Regions from separate parts of the Bifidobacterium callitrichos genome, predicted to be linked through region 1. Evidence: riboswitches for the same ligand, from Rfam matches in the RefSeq annotation. Region 1 holds a riboswitch; the other holds the start of a gene.
The links. A riboswitch is a leader RNA that binds a small molecule or an ion and turns the genes downstream of it on or off. The one in region 1 is predicted to bind FMN.
Positions count from the first base shown of each region.

Region 2: it holds a riboswitch for FMN, as region 1 does, so the genes downstream of both, ribD (bifunctional diaminohydroxyphosphoribosylaminopyrimidine deaminase/5-amino-6-(5-phosphoribosylamino)uracil reductase RibD) here and EMB92_RS08160 (ECF transporter S component) in region 1, are expected to answer to the same signal.

Region 1 covers NZ_RZJP01000003.1:263,040-272,960, reverse strand. The annotation lists gene EMB92_RS08170 (MFS transporter) at 1-878, shown strand, start outside; gene EMB92_RS08165 (energy-coupling factor transporter ATPase) at 888-3,353, opposite strand; gene EMB92_RS08160 (ECF transporter S component) at 3,380-3,979, opposite strand; FMN riboswitch at 3,987-4,142, opposite strand; gene EMB92_RS08155 (nitroreductase family protein) at 4,252-5,034, opposite strand; gene ppgK (polyphosphate--glucose phosphotransferase) at 5,124-5,894, shown strand; gene EMB92_RS08145 (pyridoxal phosphate-dependent aminotransferase) at 6,078-7,265, shown strand; gene EMB92_RS08140 (ATP-binding cassette domain-containing protein) at 7,311-8,102, opposite strand; gene EMB92_RS08135 (aryl-sulfate sulfotransferase) at 8,167-9,843, opposite strand.
Region 2 covers NZ_RZJP01000001.1:926,629-936,549, reverse strand. The annotation lists gene EMB92_RS04045 (hypothetical protein) at 1-2, shown strand, start outside; gene ribH (6,7-dimethyl-8-ribityllumazine synthase) at 197-703, opposite strand; gene ribB (3,4-dihydroxy-2-butanone-4-phosphate synthase) at 705-2,045, opposite strand; gene EMB92_RS04030 (riboflavin synthase) at 2,102-2,776, opposite strand; gene ribD (bifunctional diaminohydroxyphosphoribosylaminopyrimidine deaminase/5-amino-6-(5-phosphoribosylamino)uracil reductase RibD) at 2,757-3,872, opposite strand; FMN riboswitch at 4,056-4,182, opposite strand; gene EMB92_RS04020 (DUF1684 domain-containing protein) at 4,410-5,315, shown strand; gene EMB92_RS04015 (MDR family MFS transporter) at 5,343-6,776, opposite strand; gene EMB92_RS04010 (hypothetical protein) at 6,975-7,520, shown strand; gene EMB92_RS04005 (ABC transporter ATP-binding protein) at 7,866-8,717, shown strand; gene EMB92_RS04000 (ABC transporter permease subunit) at 8,714-9,577, shown strand; gene EMB92_RS03995 (DUF2705 family protein) at 9,690-9,921, shown strand, end outside.

The DNA.
Region 1 (9,921 bases):
TGATCGCGCTCGTCTCCGGAACGCTCGTCGCGATCGCGATGACCTACGCGCCCGATGTGACCACCGAACAATACCGCACCAAGTTCATCGCGTGGGTGTTCTCCGGCTTCTCCATCGCCTCGGTGGTGGGTGTGCCGTTCGGCACGTGGGTGGCGAACACGTTCGGATGGCGCATCACGTTCTTCATCATCACGGGCCTGACCGTCGTGCTTATGGGTCTCATGGCCACGTTCCTGCCGCGCAACTCGCATCCGGTGACCATCGGATTCCTGCGCCAGTTCCGCCTCTTCTTCGACAAGCGCATCTGGGGCGGCGTGCTCACCGTCGTGTTCGGCGCCGGATCCAGCTACGTGTTCTACACGTATCTGACCCCGATCATGCGCGATGAGATCGGCGTGCCCGAACAGTACGTGAGCGTGGGGCTCGTGCTCTACGGCGTCGCATGCCTGTGGAGCAACCTGTATGGCGGCAGGATCGCCGAACGCGGGCGCGGCGTCGAACCGCTGGCCCGTACCCGCCCGATCTTCTGCCTGCACGCGATCCTGCTGTGCTCGCTCGCGCTCGCCTCGATCGTGCCGCTCTACGGTGCGGTCCTGCTTGTCGCGCTCGGCATGATGATGTACCTGTTCAACTCCGCGTCGCAGGTGCTGTACATGGACGTGGCCGCCGAAGCGCACCCGGGCTCGATGAATCTCGCCGCCTCGCTCAACTCGATGAGCTTCAACATCGGCATCGCCCTCGGCTCGGCGGTCGGCGGACTGGTCAACGACCATCTGGGCCTGACCTGGCTTGGTCCGGTCGGCGCGATCTTCTCGGTCGGCGCGATCGTCATCACGACGCTGCTGCGCCGGGCGATGCCGGCCAAGGCGGCGGCGTAGTCGGTTGAATCAGATGGACGGCAGCAGCAGTCCCAGCGTGACCAGCACGGCGATGTAGACCGCCGCGAACGCAAGGAACGCGATATCGCGTGCCGCGACGCGCATCACACGCCAATGGGTGCGTCGCGCGCCCTCCTCGTAGCAGCGCGCGTCAAGCGCGAGGGAGAGATTGTCCGCGTGACGCAGCGTGCCGGCGAAGATCGGCACGATCGTGGCGACCATCGCGCGGATGCGTTCGGCGGGGGAGCCGGTTTCGATCGAACCGCCGCGCGCCGCCTGCGCGTCCGCGATCGCCTTCGCCTCGTTGCCGAGCGTCGGCAGGAATCGCAACGCCAATGACATGACCAGCGCGATCTCCTGCGTGTGCATGCCGAGGCGTTGCAGGGGGGAGAGCAGCGCCCCGAACGCGTCGGTCATGGACGTCGGCGTGGTCGTTTCCAGAAAGACCGCGCCGAGGATGATCACCAGTGCGAAACGGCACGCGTACAGCACGGCGACGGTCACGCCGTCGTCGGTGATCGGGATCGGTCCGAGCTGCGCCAGTATGGTTCCCGATCTGACGAAGAAGATGTTGAGCAGGCCTGCGACCACGAACAGCGCGAGGAACATGTGCACCGAACGCAGGAGCCGTGCGGGCCGTATGCGCGCCGCAGCGACGACGCTCGCCACGGCGAGCGCGCCAAGCAGCAGCTGCGCCGGCGTGTTGATCGCGAACGCCGTGAACATCATCGCCAGGAACGACACCATCTTCACCCGCGGGTCGAGCCGCGCGATCAGGGGGAGCGACCGCCGGCCATCGTTCTGATCGGAGGCTGCGAGGGCCGGGGGATTGCCGTTGTCGCCGTGCGACGGCATGACGACGATCCGATCGGCCAGTTCACGTGCCTCCGCTTCGGAATGCGTGATGATGAGCGTGGTCACGCCCTGATCGTGCAGGGTATGCACCAGTTCATGGATGCGCGCCGTCGCCTCCGTGTCGAGGCTCGCGGTCGGCTCGTCCATGACGAGCACGCGAGGCCTGCAGGCGATCACACCGGCGATCGCCACCAGCCGCTGCTGTCCGCCGGAGAGCTCCAACGGCGATCGATCGGCCAGATGTTCGATGTGCAGCAGCTCGAGCGCCCAGTCGACCCGTTCGCGCACCTCGGATTCACCGAGATGCTGGTTGCGCGGTCCATACGCCACATCCTCGGCCACGGTTTCGGCGAACAGCTGCCGTTCCGGCCGCTGCATCACGAATCCCACGACCTCGCGCAGCCGACGACGATCTGCGCGCCGGAGCATTCGCGGCTTGCGCCCCGCGTCACGCGCGTTTGCCACAGGAATCCCGTCGACCGTGATCGACCCCGCATCGGGCTTGTCCAGCGCGCAGATCAGCCGAGCCAGCGTCGACTTGCCGGCCCCGTTGCTCCCCATGATCGCCACGGTCTCGCCCCGCGCAACGGTAAGCGAATAGTCGCGCAGCACCGCCGGCGAATCCGGCGAATAGGCAAAGGAAACGCCCGAAACCGCAACCGCAACATCGCCGGACTGCGCGGAGGCAACGCAGGAACGCGCCATTGCGAGCGAATCGAGCGATTCGAGCGATGCGAGCGATGCGAGCGATGCGAGCGATTCGAGCGATTCGAGCGAACGGTGGGCGGTGTGCGTGTCTCGACCGTAGGCTTGGCCGAGCGGCCTTGAGCGTGTCGAGACACGCACACCGCCCACCGATGAGCGGTCACCGGAAAAACCGGAAGAATCAGAGCCGGAAACAAACACGATTCGTCCCGCTTCAACCCGCACAACACGATTCGCCCGCAAAACCTCGTCGCGATGATGCGTCACATGCACGATCGTCGTGCCGGAAGCATGCAGCGAGTCGAGAATCCGCAGGACCTCCGCGCGCGCCGCCGGATCCAGCATCGCCGTCGGCTCGTCGAGCACGAGCATGCGCGGTCGCATCGCGAGCATGTCTGCGATGGCGATGCGCTGCTGCTGGCCGCCGCTCATACGAGTGGGGTCGGCCGAACCGTATGCCTCCATGCCGACGTCACGCAGCGAGGCATCGATCCGACGCCCGATCTCCTCACGCGGCACGCCGAGGTTCTCCGGACCGAAGGCGACGTCGTCCTGCGTGACCGTGGTGACGATCTGATCCTCCGGGTTCTGGAACACCGCGCCGATGCCGCGTCGCGCCGCCCGATACGCGTCCGGATTCGGAGCGAACACGATGCCGGCCGGCGTTTGCGTCCGCCCGAACACCTGCTGTCCCAGCAGGGTCACCTCGCCCGCGTCCGGCGCGGTGAGCCCGGAGACGAGTCGGGCCAGCGTCGACTTGCCCGATCCGTTGGGACCGGTCAGTGCGACGTACTCCCCGTCGCGGATGACGAGATCCACGCCGTCGAGCGCCCATGTGGCGCCGCCGTCGTAGCTGAATCGGATGCCGGACAGGCTGGCCGCGTCTGCGGTGGAGGTGGGGTCATATGAAGTCATACGGTCGGGATGGGACGGCCTTCGGTTCAGCGGTCCAGCAGGTTCGAGATCGGCTTGTAGATCAGGAACGTGACCACGCCGTGGATCGCGAACTTGAGCAGGTTGAACGGCAGGAGGGCCGGCACGATGAGGGCGGCGACCTGCGCGACGGTCATGTGCGCGTAGATCGGGGTCACGACGAGGTTGCCGAGGATCGCGACGACCAGTGCGACGATCGCGCCGACGATCAGGCCGATGAGCGCGCCCTTGCGGCTGCGGTTCCTGCGGTAGATGAACGCGGCCGGCACCGACAGCGCCAGCGCGACGAGCACGGCCATGAGCGTGCCCCACGGATCCATGAACAGGTGGGGCACGAAGCCGAGCACGGAGACGATCGCGGCGGCGGACGGCCCGAAGGCGAAGCCGGCGATCAGGCACACGATGCCGGACGGATCGTACTTGAGCCATGCGATGCCCGGAATGATCGGGAATTCGACGAAGCTCAACGCCATCGCGAGCGCGACGAACAGCGCGTAGACGGCGATGCGGCGCGTGGACCAGCGGCCGGAGTCGGCGACGCCCGTGGCGTGCGAACCGGTGGCGTGGTCGACGTTGGTCTGGATATGGTTATCAGAAGACACACTCATACTGAGTTCCTCGTTTCTTCCATCCGGACTGTAACCGTTGGCTCCGGAATCGCACCGGATCGGCCGCCTTAGGGCGGCTCGCGGGCTTTCCGCATGCTCCCGTTATGAATCCCGGGGTGCGGATTACCGCCAGTAAGGAATTGCACCTTCCCTGAAACTGACAGAACCCTGTATACACGTATGAGCGGATATGCCAAAGCCGACATTCCACGGTGTGGGAATGTCGGCTATAGACGCTGCTTATGGCGCGCTGGCGTGCGGCGAGGCGTGCGCTACTTGTGCAGGAACAGTCCGCCGTCGCCCCACGCCCACTGGCCCTGTCCGGCGCCGATCTGGAAGTGCAGCTTCGCGATGCCGAGGTCGTTCGCCGCGCAGTGCTCGTCGCCCGCCGCCGGGTCGATGCGCGCCGCGGCCGTGCCGTCGGTGGGATTGTAGGAGAAGACGACCGGTTGACGGTTCATCGCGCTCGGTGCCTTCATCGCCGCTTCGACGCCGGCCCTGAACCATTCGGGCGCGGCCGCGCGTTCCTCTTCGGACATGCCGGCCGTGAACTGCTCGTACGTCTTGGTCGGCCGGTGCGTGCGCTGGTATTCGACGAGCTCGTCATAGCCGCGCTGCAGACGTTCAAGATGATGCTCCGGGTATCCGATCACGACGGCCAGATACAGTTCCTGATCGCGGGCGATGCGGCAGTGCTTTTCCGCCTCCCCGCGATCCCACGAACCGCCGACCCACAGGGTGCCCAGTCCTCGCAGCGTCGCCGTCAGCACGACGCGTTCGGCGTAGAAGCCGGCGCGCTCCTTGGCCTCGTCGTCGTCCTTCGGCCCGACGATCGCCAGATAGTTGGCCGCGTTCTTTAGGTGTCCGGATTCGTTCGCCGCCGCGAACACCTTCGGCTGGTCGCGCACGAGCTGGATGTCGAGTCCGGAGATGAGGTTGATCGGATCGAGCGTCATGTTGAGCTGCCGTGCCACGTCGTCGTCGATCGGGTCGGCGTCATAGGAGCGGATCGCGGTGCGGATGTTCACCGCGTCAATGAGTTGCGTATGTTCCATGCGACCCATTATCCCACCATAGGGCGCACGGGGGAGTAGGATGCACATATCGGCATATCCCAACGTACACAGAGGAGAAGAGGTCAACGATGATTGAAACCGCACAGGCGTTCGGCGTGGATATCGGCGGCTCCGGCATCAAGGCGGCGCCCGTCAATCTGGAGAAGGGCGAGTTCGCCGAGCCCCGACTCAAGATCCTGACTCCGGAGGTCTCCACCCCGCAGGCGGTCGCCGCGATCGTCAGGCAGCAGCTGGATCACTTCGAGGTTCCGGAGAGCGCGCCGGTCGGCATCGCGTTCCCGGCGCCGATCAAGCCCGGCCAGAAGCTCGACTTCATGGCCAATCTCGATCAGTCCTGGGTCGGCGTGGACGTCACCGCCGTGTTCTCCGAGGCGTGTGGCCGTCCGGTCACCGTGGTGAACGACGCCGACGCCGCGGGTCTCGCCGAGCAGCAGTTCGGTGCGGCCAAGGGCAAGGACGGCCTCGTCATCGCCACGACCCTCGGCACCGGCATCGGCACCGCCCTGATCATGGACGGCGTGCTCGTGCCGAACACCGAGCTCGGTCATCTGATCCTCGACGAGGAACACCCGGATGCGGAGCGCTACGCGTCCAGCGCCGTGCGCGAGAACGAGGATCTCGGCTTCAAGAAGTGGGCGAAGCGTCTGACCAAGTACTACGCGCTGCTCGAGAAGTACTTCAACCCGGATCTGTTCGTCATCGGCGGCGGCGTGAGCCGCAAGTCGGAGAAGTTCATCCCGTTCATCGACGTGAAGACTCCGATCGTGCCCGCCGAGCTGCGCAACGAGGCCGGCATCGTCGGCGCCGCCTACTACGCCAGCACCAAGCAGCAGGCCTGATCGTCTGATCATTATCCGTTGCACGCATGCGGCGGTTCCCTCGGGGAAGGCTCCGGCCTTCCGACGGGAGCCGCCGCATGCGCGTTTCCGGCGGCGGTGCATGGAGGTCAAGGAAGGCCGGCATGCCGATGCCCGTCCGGATCCGGATGCCGATGCTGCTCGCAGAGGCGTACAGTGAGGATCATGACCGTTCATTTCTCCTCGCGCGTGGACATCTCCGCGCCCAATCCGATCGCCGCCGCCGAGGCCGATGCCAGGGCGCACGGCGTCGTCCTCGGCAAACTCAACGACTCCAACCCGACCCGGCACGGGCTCGCCCCGGCCGAGGTGCCGGGCGTGTACACCGCCGAACCGCGCGGCCCCCGCCCGGCACGCGAGGCGCTGGCGCGGTATCTGAGCGACGCCGGCGATTCCGCGGCCGGCTCCGCGCCCGTCGACCCGGAATCCCTCTACCTGCTGAGCTCCACGTCCGAGGCGTATTCGTGGCTCATCAAGCTCCTGTGCGATGCGGGCGACGCCGTGCTCGCCCCGAAGCCCGGCTACCCGCTCATCGAGTCGATCGCACGTCTCGAGTGCGTCGACACGATCGAATACCAGCTTCGGTTCGATGGCTCATGGTTCATCGACACCGCCGCCATCGAGCAGCTGCTCTACAGCGAGCAGGGCGAGCGCATCCGCGCGCTGGTGCTCATCAATCCGAACAACCCGTCCGGCTCCTATGTCAAACCCGAGGAGCGCGCCACGCTGGTGCGCCTGTGCGCCGAACGCGGCATCGCGATCATCGCCGACGAGGTGTTCTACGACTACTCGCTCGAGCCGTTCGACGGCAACGCGCGGCTCGCGGGGGAGACCGGCGTGCTCACGTTCGCACTCGACGGCTTCTCGAAGATGCTCGCCGCCCCGCACGCGAAGGTCGGCTGGATCCGCGTCTCCGGGCCTGAAAACGACGTCATCGAGGCGCAGCGTCGACTCGACGTGATCGCCGACGACTACCTGCCGATGAGTGACATCATCGCCGACCGTCTGCCCGAGCTGCTGGCGGCCGCCCCCGCTCAGGTCGCACGCGTGCGCGAGCGTGTGCGCGGCAACCTCGCGGCCCTGCACGGCATGCTCGAGGGCGACGAGCACGGTCTGGTCGACGTGCTGCGCGCCGAGGGCGGATGGAACATCCTGCTGCGCGTGCCCTCGGTCATCGACGAGAACGAGCTGGTGCTGCGTCTGATCGAATCGCACGGGCTCACCGGCCAGCCGGGCTACTTCTTCGACATGACCTCGAACGGGTATCTGGCGGTTTCTCTTCTGCCCGAGCCGGACGAGTTCCGCCGCAACATCCGGGCCGTGCTGGACACGGTCGCCGCGATGCTCGGCTGACCGCGACGCCCGGCCGGCGGCCATGGACCGGGCATCATGGCCGGATCAGCCTACGGCCTGACCCTCCTCGTACTTCCTGCGGATCAGGTCCATGTAGAAGGCGACCGCGTCCTTCGGGGTGCCGTCGAAGACGACATGCTGCGCGTCGAGCACCAGCGTGCGGTCGATCGCATACTCGGGGCGGACGATCATGTCCGTGTCGTGCGTGGCGACGATGACCTGCTTGTCGTAGGTGAACAGCGCCTCGGCCACATGTCGGGTGCCGATCTCGTCCAGCCCCTTCGACGGCTCGTCGGCCACGATCGCGGACGGGTTGAACGCGAGGGCCGCGGCGATCGCGAGCAGATGGCGCTTCTCCGAGTCGAGTTCGGCGGCCTTCGCGCCGCGGATCTGCTGCAGACCGAAGTGCGCGAACAGGTTGCCGATGCGCGCCGAGCGTTCCGCGTCCGGGATCTTGTGCTTCTTGAGCGATTCGTCGACCGCCTTGACGATGTTCTCGGCGCGGTAGAACACGTTCGGGATCTCCTCGCGGCGCACCTTGCCGACCCATTCGTCGACGGTTTTGAGGTCCTTCTTCGAGGACGTGTCGAGCGTCATGTCGACTCCGGAGAGCGTCACCTTGCCGGCGGTCGGCTTGAGCGAGCCGTCCAGCAGCCCCAGCAGCGTCGACTTGCCGGAGCCGTTGAGGCCGATGATGGCGACGCGCTTCTCGGTGATCGTGAGGTCCAGCGGGGTCAGTCCCACGTGCCCGTCGTCGTAGGTGTGTCCGGCGCCTGCGAGCGTGAACGTGACTGAGGTCGGTTTCGCAGTGTCCTTGCGAGAAAAGAAAAAGCCCATGGCACTCCAGTCTAGTGAGTGCCATGGGCCTTGGATGACCGCCCGCCCGAACGGATGGTGTACGTCAGGCGAAGTAGAAGCCCTTGAAGTCGTAGTGGTACACGCGGTAGATGTACGACGTGCTGAGCTTCATCGTGTACTGGGCCTGGAGGTTGCCGTCGTCGTCGTACACGCCGAAGACGCCCTGCATGCCGGTGTCCACGAGGTTGATCGAGTCGGTGATCTCCTGCGAGGAGCTCACGTACGGCGAGTACGGCACGTCGAAGCTCTGCACCTCGGTGTACGTGCCGGCCTTTTCGTCGACCAGGTACTTACGGAACTGCAAGTTCGAGTTCTTATCCTTCGAGCTCTGCGCGGTGGAGATGCCCTTGATCGTGGTCCAGTCGTAGTCAGGTCGGGTCATCGCGTAGCCGAAGTTGTTGTCGAACATGTAGATGTAGTACTGGCCGTCGGGCAGCGACGGGTCGGCCTCGTACGTAATCGAGTGCTGGCCGCCGGTGTCGCCGAAGTCGCCCGACTTAGTGAGGAACAGGTCCTTGTACGAGGTGCCGTCCCACACGCTCGGCTCGCCGATCATGTAGTCGACGCTCGGCTCGCCGTTCTCGCCTTCGATGTCGTTGATCTTGATGATCGTCGAGGTCTCGCGCGCGGAGAGCAGCGCGGAGCCGTCGTCCAGCAGCTGGATCGTGTTGAAGTGGATCCAGTCCCAGCGGTTCGTGGCGGTCGGATCGGATTCGTCGATGCTCGAATGGTCGGTGGACGACTTGTAGTCGGGGAAGATCTCGCCGAAGTCGACGAGCTGCGTGACCTTGCCGGTGGTGGTGTCGACCTTGATGACCTGATCCTGCACCGCGTGGTCGGAGCGGGTCAGATCGGTGGCGAGGGAGACGATGTTGCCGTCCGAGTCGAGCGCGTAGTCGTGATGGAGGATGAACCGGCTGCCGAGGTTGATGATCTTTTCGAGCTTGCCGAGCCGGTTCATGCCGACGAAGTGCTTCGTCGAGGCGGAGAACCACATGAGTCCGTCGTCGTCGAACAGGAGACGGTGCGAACGGTAGTACATGACCGGCACCTCGCCGCGCAGCACGCCGTTGACGTCGTAGTAGTACATGAAGTCCTGCTCGTTGGAGTCGTTGCCGAGGATCGCGTACAGGCCGTTGCCGAGCGCCTGCGTGGCGGAGTCGGTCGGTTCGACCGGCTGGTCGAGGCGGACCTCCTCCTCGCCGAGGAGCTTCGCGCCCTGATGCGTGATCTGCCTAGTGGCCACGGTCTCGCCCGTGGAGTCCCTGAGCGTGAAGGTGATGGTGTTGCTTGTGCCCGGAATGAGACCGAGTACGAGGAACTCGTGCTCGGTGGAGTAGTCGTCGCCCTGTTCGGCCGTGGCGGAGAAGTCCGGGTAGCCTTCGGCGTGCACGGTGTAGGAGACGTCGGTGGCCTTGTCCGTGGTGAAGTAGACGTAGAGCGACGTCGTGTTCGTGCCGTACGGGTTCTCGGTGACGAACGGCTTGTCGAGCGTCGCCTCGGCCTTGTCGCGCGATGAGGTCAGCTGCTCGTCGGCCATCTTCTGGTAATCGGTGGTGTACACGTTCGCGATGCGGGCGTTGAGGCGTTCCACGCGACGTTCCTTGATCGACGCCTGGACGTTGTCCTGTGAGAACAGGCACAGGCCGATGGCGATGGCGAGGGTGACGGTCGCGGCCGCGATGCGTACGGCGAGGTTCCTGGTTGCGATGCGCTTCATGAAGTGGTGTTCGGCTTTCGTTGTTCGATGTGCGAGGGCTCCCTGCGGTGAGGGTTCCGAGGATAGCCGCCGATGGGG
Region 2 (9,921 bases), on a different contig from region 1:
GAGTGCTCGTTACCGTACGTTTGCCCGGAAAAGATGGGGGAATACCCGGACGAACGTACGGTAGGTATCCGTCAACGTACGTTCGTCCGGAAAAGATGGGGGAATACCCGGACGAACGTACGCCCATGACCGGGGCCACCATCGGGGTCGGTCATGGGCGTACGTCTACGTCGGTTACGTCGGCTATGCCGACTGGTCACTCGCCGTCGCCGATGGCGCGCAATACGTTGACCATCTCGATGGCGCCGAGCGCGCAGTCGAAGCCTTTGTTGCCGGCCTTGGTGCCGGCGCGTTCGATGGCCTGCTCGATGTTCTCGGTGGTGATCACGCCGAAGAGCACAGGCACGTCGGAGTTCAGCGATACCTGTGCGATGCCCTTCGCGGTCTCGTTGCACACGAGATCGTAGTGGGAGGTGGATCCGCGGATGATCGCGCCGAGACAGATCACCGCGTCGTAGCGGCCGGTGGACACCATGCGCTTGGCCGCGATCGGGATCTCGAACGAGCCGGGCACCCACGCCACGTCGACGTTCTCGTCGGCCACGCCGTGACGGCGCAGACCGTCCTGTGCGCCGGACAATAGCTTCGAGGTGATGAACTCGTTGAAGCGGGCGACGACGATGCCGATGCGGATCGGCGCGTTCGCTGCGCTTCCGGTGAGAGTGGTGGTGTTCGCGACCAGCTGGCCTTCGAATACGGTCATGTCAGTTCTCCTTGGTGATTGTTGCAGTGGTGGTAGGGATGATTGTGGTGGTAGTGGTTGCAGGAACGCCCAGCAGGTGCCCCATGCGCCGTTGTTTGGTGGACAGGTAGTTCGCGTCGAACGCGTTCGGTGGGATGACGATCGGCACGCGGGATGCGACGGTGACGCCGGCGCGTTCCAACTGACCGATCTTGTCCGGGTTGTTCGTCATCAGGTCGACCGATGCGATGCCGAGATCGCGCAGCATGGCCGCCGCCGTGTCGTATTCGCGCGCGTCGGCGGGGAAGCCGAGCTTCAGGTTCGCGTCGAGCGTGTCGAAGCCCTGCTCCTGCAGCTCGTAGGTGCGCAGCTTGTTGAGAAGCCCGATGCCGCGGCCCTCCTGACTTAAGTAGAGGATCACGCCGCGGCCGACGTCGGCCACGCGGCGCATCGCCTCGTGCAGCTGCGGACCGCAGTCGCAGCGCTGGGATCCGAACACGTCGCCGGTCATGCACTGCGAGTGGATGCGGCACAATACGGGCGGGATCGCCGCCGCCGTATCGGATGCGCCGGAGACGCCTTCCGCGCCGGCCATCGCGGCGAGGATGTCGTCGCCCATCACCAGCGCCACGTGCTCGCCGCCGTTCTCGGATTCGTAGCCGACCATCGTGAACCGTCCGTAGTCGGTGGGCAGATCCACCTGTGCGACGCGTCGCACCGTATGTGGGAAGGCGTGCGTGCGCCGGTACTTCTGCAGCTGGGCGATCGTGATGTACGCGAGATCGTGCTCGGCGGCGAACCGTTCGAGATCGCCGCGTCGCATCATCGTGCCGTCCTCCTTCATCATCTCGCAGCACAGGCCGCACGGCTCGAATCCGGCCAGTCGAGCCAGATCGACGGTCGCCTCGGTGTGTCCGTTGCGTTCCAGCACGCCGCCCTCGCGCGCCACCAGCGGGAACATGTGACCGGGACGGCGGAAGTCCTCCGGCCGCGTATTCGGGTCAATGCAGGCCAGTGCGGTCAGCGAACGGTCGCGTGCGCTGATGCCGGTGGACGTGGTCACGTGGTCGATGGATACGGTGAACGCCGTGTGATGGTTGTCGGTGTTCGTGGCGACCATCGGCGCCAGTTCGAGGCGGTCGGCCATCTCGGCGCTCATCGGCGTGCAGATGAGTCCCCGGCCGTGCGAGGCCATGAAGGCGATGTTGCTCGGCGTGGCGTAACGGGCGGCGCAGATGAGATCGCCCTCGTTCTCGCGCCCCTCGTCGTCCGCCACGACGACGATGCGTCCCGCCCGGATGTCACGGATCGCGCGTGCCACCGCCTGATCGGTGTTCGTGTGATTGGTGTTCGATGAAGTCATGTGTTGTCCTTTGGTCCCTGTGGTCCTTTGATTCTTTGTTGTCGTCCGTGTGAGCGTCAGAAGCCGTGCTCGATGAGGAAGTTCTCGGTGATCGCCCCGGATCCGCCGGATCCTTCCCTGTTGGCATCGCCGCCGCGCGACGGCAGTGCCAACAGTCGGTCGACGTATTTCGCGATCGGATCGGTTTCGAGATTGACGATGTCGCCGACTCCGCGCTCGGCAAGCACTGTGTGCGAGGCGGTGTGCGGGATGAGGGAGACGCCGAACGCGGTCTCCGTGACGGTCGTCACCGTCAGACTGATGCCCTCGACGGCGATCGACCCCTTCTCGGCGATGAACCGCATGAGCCCGTATGGCGCGCGGATCGTGTAGGCCTTCGCGATGCCGTCGGGCGTGATCGACTCGATCACGCCGGTGCCGTCGATGTGCCCGGAGACGATGTGCCCGGAGAAGCGGCCGTCGGCGGGCATCGCGCGCTCCACATCGACATGGTCGCCGCGCCGTAAGGTTCCGAGGGAGGAGCGGCGCAGCGTCTCGTGCATCACGTCCGCGGTGAACGCCGTGCCATGCACGGCCGTCACGGTCAGGCATACGCCGTTGACTGCGATGCTTTCGCCGATGACCGTCCGATCGGTCACCACCACCGGCGAGTCGACGGTCAGGTGGGCGAAATCGGCGCCGCGATCCAATCGCACGACCGTGCCCAGATCCTCAACGATTCCCGTGAACATACTCGACACCTCCCTCGATGACGATGTCGCTGCCCACCGTGGCGACGGTGCGATCGATGATGCGGAAGGCGTCATCGGGAGCCTCGACCCCCTCGCCACCCACCGGACCGGGGGCGTTCCGTCCGCCGAACAGCTTCGGCGCGACGTAGGCGCTCACCTTGGACACCACATGATCTCGCAGCGCCGACCACGCCAGCGTTCCGCCGCCCTCGATCATCACGCTGTCCAATCCGCGCTCGCCGAGTGCCCTCACGATCCCGGCGACGCTCACATGGCCGTCGCCGTCAGCGTCCACGCGAAGGATCTCGCATCCGGCCTCACGGTAGGGGAGCGTGCGTTGCCCGTCGTCGACCGCCGTGGCGATGATCGTCGGCGTCTCGCTCGCGGTGGCGACGATCATCGCGTCGATCGGCGTGCGCAAGTGGGTGTCGCACACCACGCGCATCGGATCGTGACCGCCGTCGATACGGCAGGTGAGCTGCGGATCGTCCGCCAGCACGGTGCCCACGCCCACCATGATCGAGGCGAACCTGCCGCGATCCTCGTGCACGCGATGGCGCGCATCCTCGCCGGTGATCCAACGGGAAAGGCCGGTCGAGGTGGCGATGCGGCCGTCCAGCGTCATCGCGTATTTGAGCATGACGAACGGCGTGCGCGTGGTGATGAAATGAAGGAAGATCTCGTTGAGCCGGTCGCACTCGTCCCGCAATACGCCTTCGACGACATCGATGCCGGCGTCGCGCAGCTGACGCACGCCCTTGCCGGCCACCAGAGGATTCGGGTCGGGAGAGCCGACCACCACGCGGGCCAGTCCCGCATCGATGAGTGCCTTGGAGCACGGCGGCTGCTTGCCGGTATGGCAGCAGGGCTCCAACGTGACATAGATGGTGGCGCCGCGAACGTCGACGCCCGCCTGTTTCGCGGCCTCAAGCGCGGCGCGTTCGGCATGCCAGCCGCCGAAATGATCATGATGACCGGTGGCGATGATCTCGCCATCGCGCACGATGACGGCGCCCACCATCGGATTCGGGTTGACTCTGCCCGCTCCGAGCCGTGCGTGGCGCAACGCCACGGACATGAAGTCCCTATCGTCCATGAGTCCCCTTTCCTTGCTCGATAGGGCATGTCCAGGGGTGTGTTTCATGGGGGAGGACATGGCTCGCCTGCCACAAGACGTCCGCGCGACCCTCCCGAAACGCAAAAACCCTGAAATCCATTGGATTTCAGGGCATCGATCATGAGAGTACGCGCGAACGTCGGCCGACATCCGCATGTCTTCCGCAAACTTCTTCCATCCAGACTATGACTGTCGGTACCGGAATCTCACCGGTTCGGCCGCGCGATCGCTCGCGAAGCTAGCGGACTGTACCGCCGATCGGGAATTTCACCCTGCCCTGAAGATGCGTATTGATTTATCAGAGCACGACTATACAGGTGACCGTCCTCCGGACCGGGGCCGTCTCGGAATGCGGAATAGCCGTGCATCGGCTTGATACGGCGATTCGCCGTGATATAACGGTTCGCCGGCGCGGCGCTCGCCGTCGGCATAATCTCAGCAGGTATGGTCGTGGACAGGAGGGGTCGGCGACGGAAGCCGGGCTCCGACACATCGAAACATCGAAAGGAGCATATGATGACCGATTCCACGACGATCACGCAGCACGACGAATCCATTGAACGTGCCGACTGGCTGGCATGGCGGCGTCAGCGTGAGGAGGGGCTGCGTGCGCCGTACGGATGGCTGTCCCAGACCGGACTGTACTGGCTGCAGGCGCTCGGCGGATTCAGGGCGGTCGTGGCGGGCATCAGTGGCGAATGGCTGTTACAGGATGGCGAGGTCATGTTCACGCCGCAGCCGTCCGTGGAAAGCGGCAGGAGTGCCGACAGTGCTGGCGACCAGTCCAACGCACTGACGCTGGTGGATGCCAGGGGCGATCGCGCGCCGATCACCGGCCCAGTGCGCGTGCCGAGCGACGCCACGGCGAACGGATCGTACGTCGAAGCCGGGCAGATCCGCGCCGCGGTGATCGAACGTGGCGGCCGATTCGGCATCCGCGTGCGGGACCCCGAATCGAAGTTCCGCCGCGAGTTCACCGGTATTCCGACCTACGACTTCGATCCGGACTGGCGGATCGAGGGTCGGTTCGAGCCGTACGGCGAGTCGCAGGACACGGTGGTGAGCACCCGCGTCGAATGGCTGACGAGCACGCTCGAGGCCATCGGCGTGGTGCGCTTCGAGGCGCAGGGCGTCGAACAGCGCCTTATCGCCTTCGACGGCGGCGTGAAGGACGGCGTCCGCGAACTGTTCATCATCTTCCGTGATCCCACCAACGGCGACACCACCTACGGCAGCGGCCGGTTCCTCAACGCGACGGTCGCCGCGGATGCGAACGGAACCGACGGCGGCGCGTCGGACGTGTTGCTCGACTTCAACCGTGCCTTCAATCCGCCGTGCGCGTTCTCGCCCTACTGCACCTGTCCATTGGCCCCGGCCGAGAACACCGTGACCGTCCCCGTCACCGCCGGAGAACGCCACTGAGAGACCGGCGGCGTCCGTCAGCGGCTCTCACTCGGCCCGGCGGCCGCGGTCACGGATGAACAGGGATGCGACGAGGCAGATCGCGCACACGATCGCCACGTCGCGGAACGAGACTCGCATGCCGAGGGTGGATGCGGCGGCCTTGTCCATGCCGTCCGCGGCGGCGCTCGCGGCGTGCGTGTTCATGATGGTGATGAGCAGGGCGATGGCCATCGCGCCCGAGGTCTGACGCATCGTGTTGTTCATCGCGGTGCCGTGGGGGATGCGCCCGCCGGGCAATTGATTCAGCGCGGCGGTGACCAGCGGCATCGAGCTGAACGCGGAGCCGGCCAGCAGCACCGTGAAGTAGAGTGCGGGCTGCCACACCGGCGTGTGCTCGTTCATCGTGGCGAGCATCGCGGCCGCGGCGGTGAGCAGAGTGAAGCCGATCAGGGCGATCGGGCGTCCGCCGATACGGTCGTACAGACGGCCGGCCACCGGGTTGAGCAGGCCCATCACGATGCCGCCGGGCATCATGATCAGACCGGATTCGAGCGCGTTGACGCCGAGATCGTTCTGCAGGTACAGCGGCAGCACGTTCTCGATGCCGATGAACGAGGCGAATCCGATCACCGACACGGTCAGGCACAGCGAGAACATCGGAATCGTGAAGATGCGGAAGTCGAGCATCGGCTGTTCGAGCCTGAACTGACGAACGATGAGCAGCGCCAATCCCACGACGCCGATCGCAAGCGAGATCAGCACCGTCACGCTGGCCCACCCGGCCTTGCCGGCGTCGGAGAAGCCGAACAGCACGCCGCCGAAACCGAGCGTGGAGAGCACCACGGAGAGCACGTCGATGTGCGGCCGCGTCGGCTCGCCCACGTTGTACACGGTGAACCATGCGGCGATCAGCACGCCGCCGGCGATGATCACGAGGATCGCGAACATCCAACGCCAGCTGAGCCATTCGACCAGCAGTCCGGAGACGGTGGGGCCGAGCGCGGGCGCGAAGGCGATGACCATGCCGAACATGCCCATCGCCTGACCGCGGCGTTCGGGCGGGTAGACGCGGAACAGCACGGTCTGCAGCAGCGTCATGAGCACGCCCGCGCCGCACGCCTGCAGGATGCGTCCGGCCATCAGCAGCGCGAAGCTCGGCGCCAGCGCGCAGGCCAGCGATCCGGCGAAGAACATGCCCATCGCGTAGCCGAACAGCTGGCGCGTCGTGAAGGTCTCGATGAGGAACGCGGTGATCGGGATCATGATGCCGTTGGTGAGCATGAACCCGGTGGTGAGCCATTGCACGGTGCTGTTGGGCACGTCGAATTCGCGCATCAGCGTGGGCAGTGCGGAGATCATCAGCGTCTGGTTGAGTACTGCGGCGAACGAGCCGATCATCAGCGTGACGATCATCGCCCCCGTGTTGGGGTGCGCGTCGGGGTGTGTTGTCGTATTGGGTGAGTGGTGGGCCGAACTCATGAGATACTCCATCCTTCGTCTGATCGGCATCTTCGTCCAAATCGCATGAGGGACCGATCGAACTTGTAAGCCCAGGCCTTGCGCGATGTGATCCGTAGCGATTGAACCGTATGGCATTGTAGTATCGTTGTGAAAGCGGGGCATATGGACTCCTCAAAGTCCGACGATCGCCTGTATTCATGTCGATTGTATGTGTCGATGGCGGTGTTGCGGATGGGGGAATCCGGCGATGGCCGCTCCGTGATGGACGAAGGGGTTATGAAGATGTATGGCAGTGAGCATATGGGTAGCGTCGATATCAATGAGCGTGTCGACGATCTGACCGCCGACGAGCTGATCGAGGATAGGCCTCTGAAGCGTTCGGTCTGGATAGGACTGGCGTTGTTCGCCGTGTCGATGGCCATTCCGGGTGCTTCCCGGACCGGCGGCTGGCCGATTTCCGAATTCGTTTCGGCGGTGGGCGCCTGGTGTATCGTCATCCCTCTGATCATGGTGTCGTGGCATCAGTTCCGCACCAAGCGGCATTTCGGGGTGATCCTCCATCTGGTATGTCCCGTCATCGGCGCGATCATGGTCGCCGCGCGTGTGGTGCTGGTGCCTTTGGGCGTCTCGCCGATCTTCCTCAACGTGTGGTCGATCGGTGGCACGTTCCTGATCTTCCCGCTGGTCCAGCAGTTGATCGATCTGCTTTCCGGCAGTGTGGATATGGAGAACGGTGGCCGTCAGGTGCGGTATCAGGAGTAGTCATCGGCGGTTGGGCTGCTGTCGGCGGTCCGCCGATGTGGGCGTTTGGGCGGCGTTGATCGGAAAGCGCGTTGACGTATGCATTCCGTAAGCGTGATGTGTGTCCGGCAGCACGCGAATTTATTGTGGAAGATGGATGATATGGGTGTGATCGGAGAAGCGGCGATGGGTATGGGTGACGTCGGAACAGATGTGATTCATGGGAACGTGATTCATGGGAACGCAAGTGACGGTACCGAAATTGACCGTATCGAAACCGTTGCGGATGGTGCGACGGACGACGTCCCTGCGATTTCCACACGTCATCTGACCAAACGATACGGCAGGGCGCGGGGCATCGAGGACGTGAACCTTAACGTGCGTCAGGGCGAGATCTTCGGCTTCATCGGACCGAACGGGGCGGGCAAGTCGACGACGATCCGCACATTGCTCGGCCTGATCCGCAAGACGGGCGGCGAGGCGTCCATCCTCGGCCTCGACTGCGAGAAGGACCGCACGCGCATCCTCGAGCAGGTGGGATACCTGCCCAGCGAGGTGTTCTACTACGACGGCATGCGCGCCCGCGACCTGCTCGCCTACGCGGCCGGCTTCTACCGCACGGACTGCACGGCGCGCATCCGCGAGCTGTCCAAACGGCTCGGGCTGAACCTCGACCAGAAGGTCGAGGACATGTCGCTCGGCAACCGCAAGAAGGTCGGCATCGTGCAGGGACTCATGCACTCGCCGAGGCTCATCATCCTCGACGAACCGACCAGCGGCCTTGATCCGCTCGTCCAGCGTGCGTTCTTCGACCTCATCCGCGAGGAGAACGCCCGCGGCGCCACCGTCCTGTTCTCCTCGCACATCCTCTCCGAGGTGCAGCGCATCTGCGACCGCGTCGCCATCATCCGCGAAGGGCACATCGTCGCGGTCCGCAGCGTGGCCGACATGCGCCGGTCCGCGGTCAAGCGCGTGACGCTCGCACTGGAAAACGATTGCGCGTCCGCGGTGCACGCGCTCGAATCCACGCCCGGCGTCAGGTCGCTGAAAGCGGGAGGGGAAGACGAGGAAGGGAATACCGCCACGTTCCTCTACGAGGGCGACTGCAACGCGCTCATCGCGGCGCTCGCCGGCATGAGGCTTACGGATGTGGAGATCGCCGAGCCGACGTTGGAGGAAGTGTTCATGCATTACTACCAGTCGGAGCCGGTCCGATGAGTGCGCCCATGGTAGGCGCGCCCGCACTGCACGTCTACGCCTTCGAGCTGAAGTCCCAGCTTCGTTCGCTCCTCATCGGCGTGGCGACTCTCCTCATCGTCACCATCCTGCTGCTGGCCGGTGCCTATCCGATCTACCGCGACTCCAAATCGAGCGTTGAACAGGTGATCGACGGATTCCCTCCGCAGTTCGCCGCACTGTTCGGCGTCAACGACGACGTATTCTCCTTCGGAGGCTTCTACCGGTTCAGCTCGCTCTACCTCATGCTGACCATGGCGATCATGGCCTGCGCATGGGGATTGGCGATCTTCGGCCGTGAGAAGCGAGCCAAGGACGCCGACTTCCTTTTCGTCATGCCGATATCGCGAATCGCCATCTATCTGGCCAAGCTCGCGGCCGGGCTCACGCTCGTCATCGTCGCCGGACTGGCATTCCTCGCCTCGGTGGCGCTGACCTACACCCGGTTCGGCGACGACCCCACCGCGACGTCCATCGCCCTGCCGCGCCTACTGCTCGCCGCCTCGTCACTGTTCGGCGTGGGGCTGCTGTTCCTCGCCATCGGAGCGCTGACGGCGGTACTTCTAAGGCGCATCCGCAGCGTGTCCGGCATCGCGACCGCATTCGGCATACTCGGATTCATGCTCGTCTCCCTGCCCGAGATGACCGGCGAGGACAAGTACCGCATCGTCGCCCCGTTCACCTGGTTCAACGTGTCCGAAGCGCTCGACCACGGACGTTACGAGGCGGGCTATGTGGCTCTGTTCGCCGTGATGGTTCTCGTCTGTCTGGTCGCCGGCGCCATCATGTACGTATCCGCCGGGTTCGGTTCGCTGCCAACGAAGGAGGATCCGCGAGCATGAACGACCACATTCGCATTGACCATAACCGCATCGTCATCGACGGCAGGCAGTGGCTGCGCTGCGGACCGGTCGATCGCGTTCGATGACCATGGGAAGAGGAGGGGAGGGCGTCATGATGAAGACGCTGTTCGCCATGATCTCGCGCGAACTGAAGGCCAACGTGAAGGTCTGGCTGATCTGGAGCGTGGTGATCATCCTGTTCAACATCGCCGGCGTGATGAAGTTCGAGGGTATCGCCGGCGGTGACGCCGACGCCGTGCGCAAACTCACCGATGCCTTCCCGAAGGTCGCGCTCGCCGTCATGGGCATCTCCGACCTCGACATGTCCACGTTCGCCGGATACT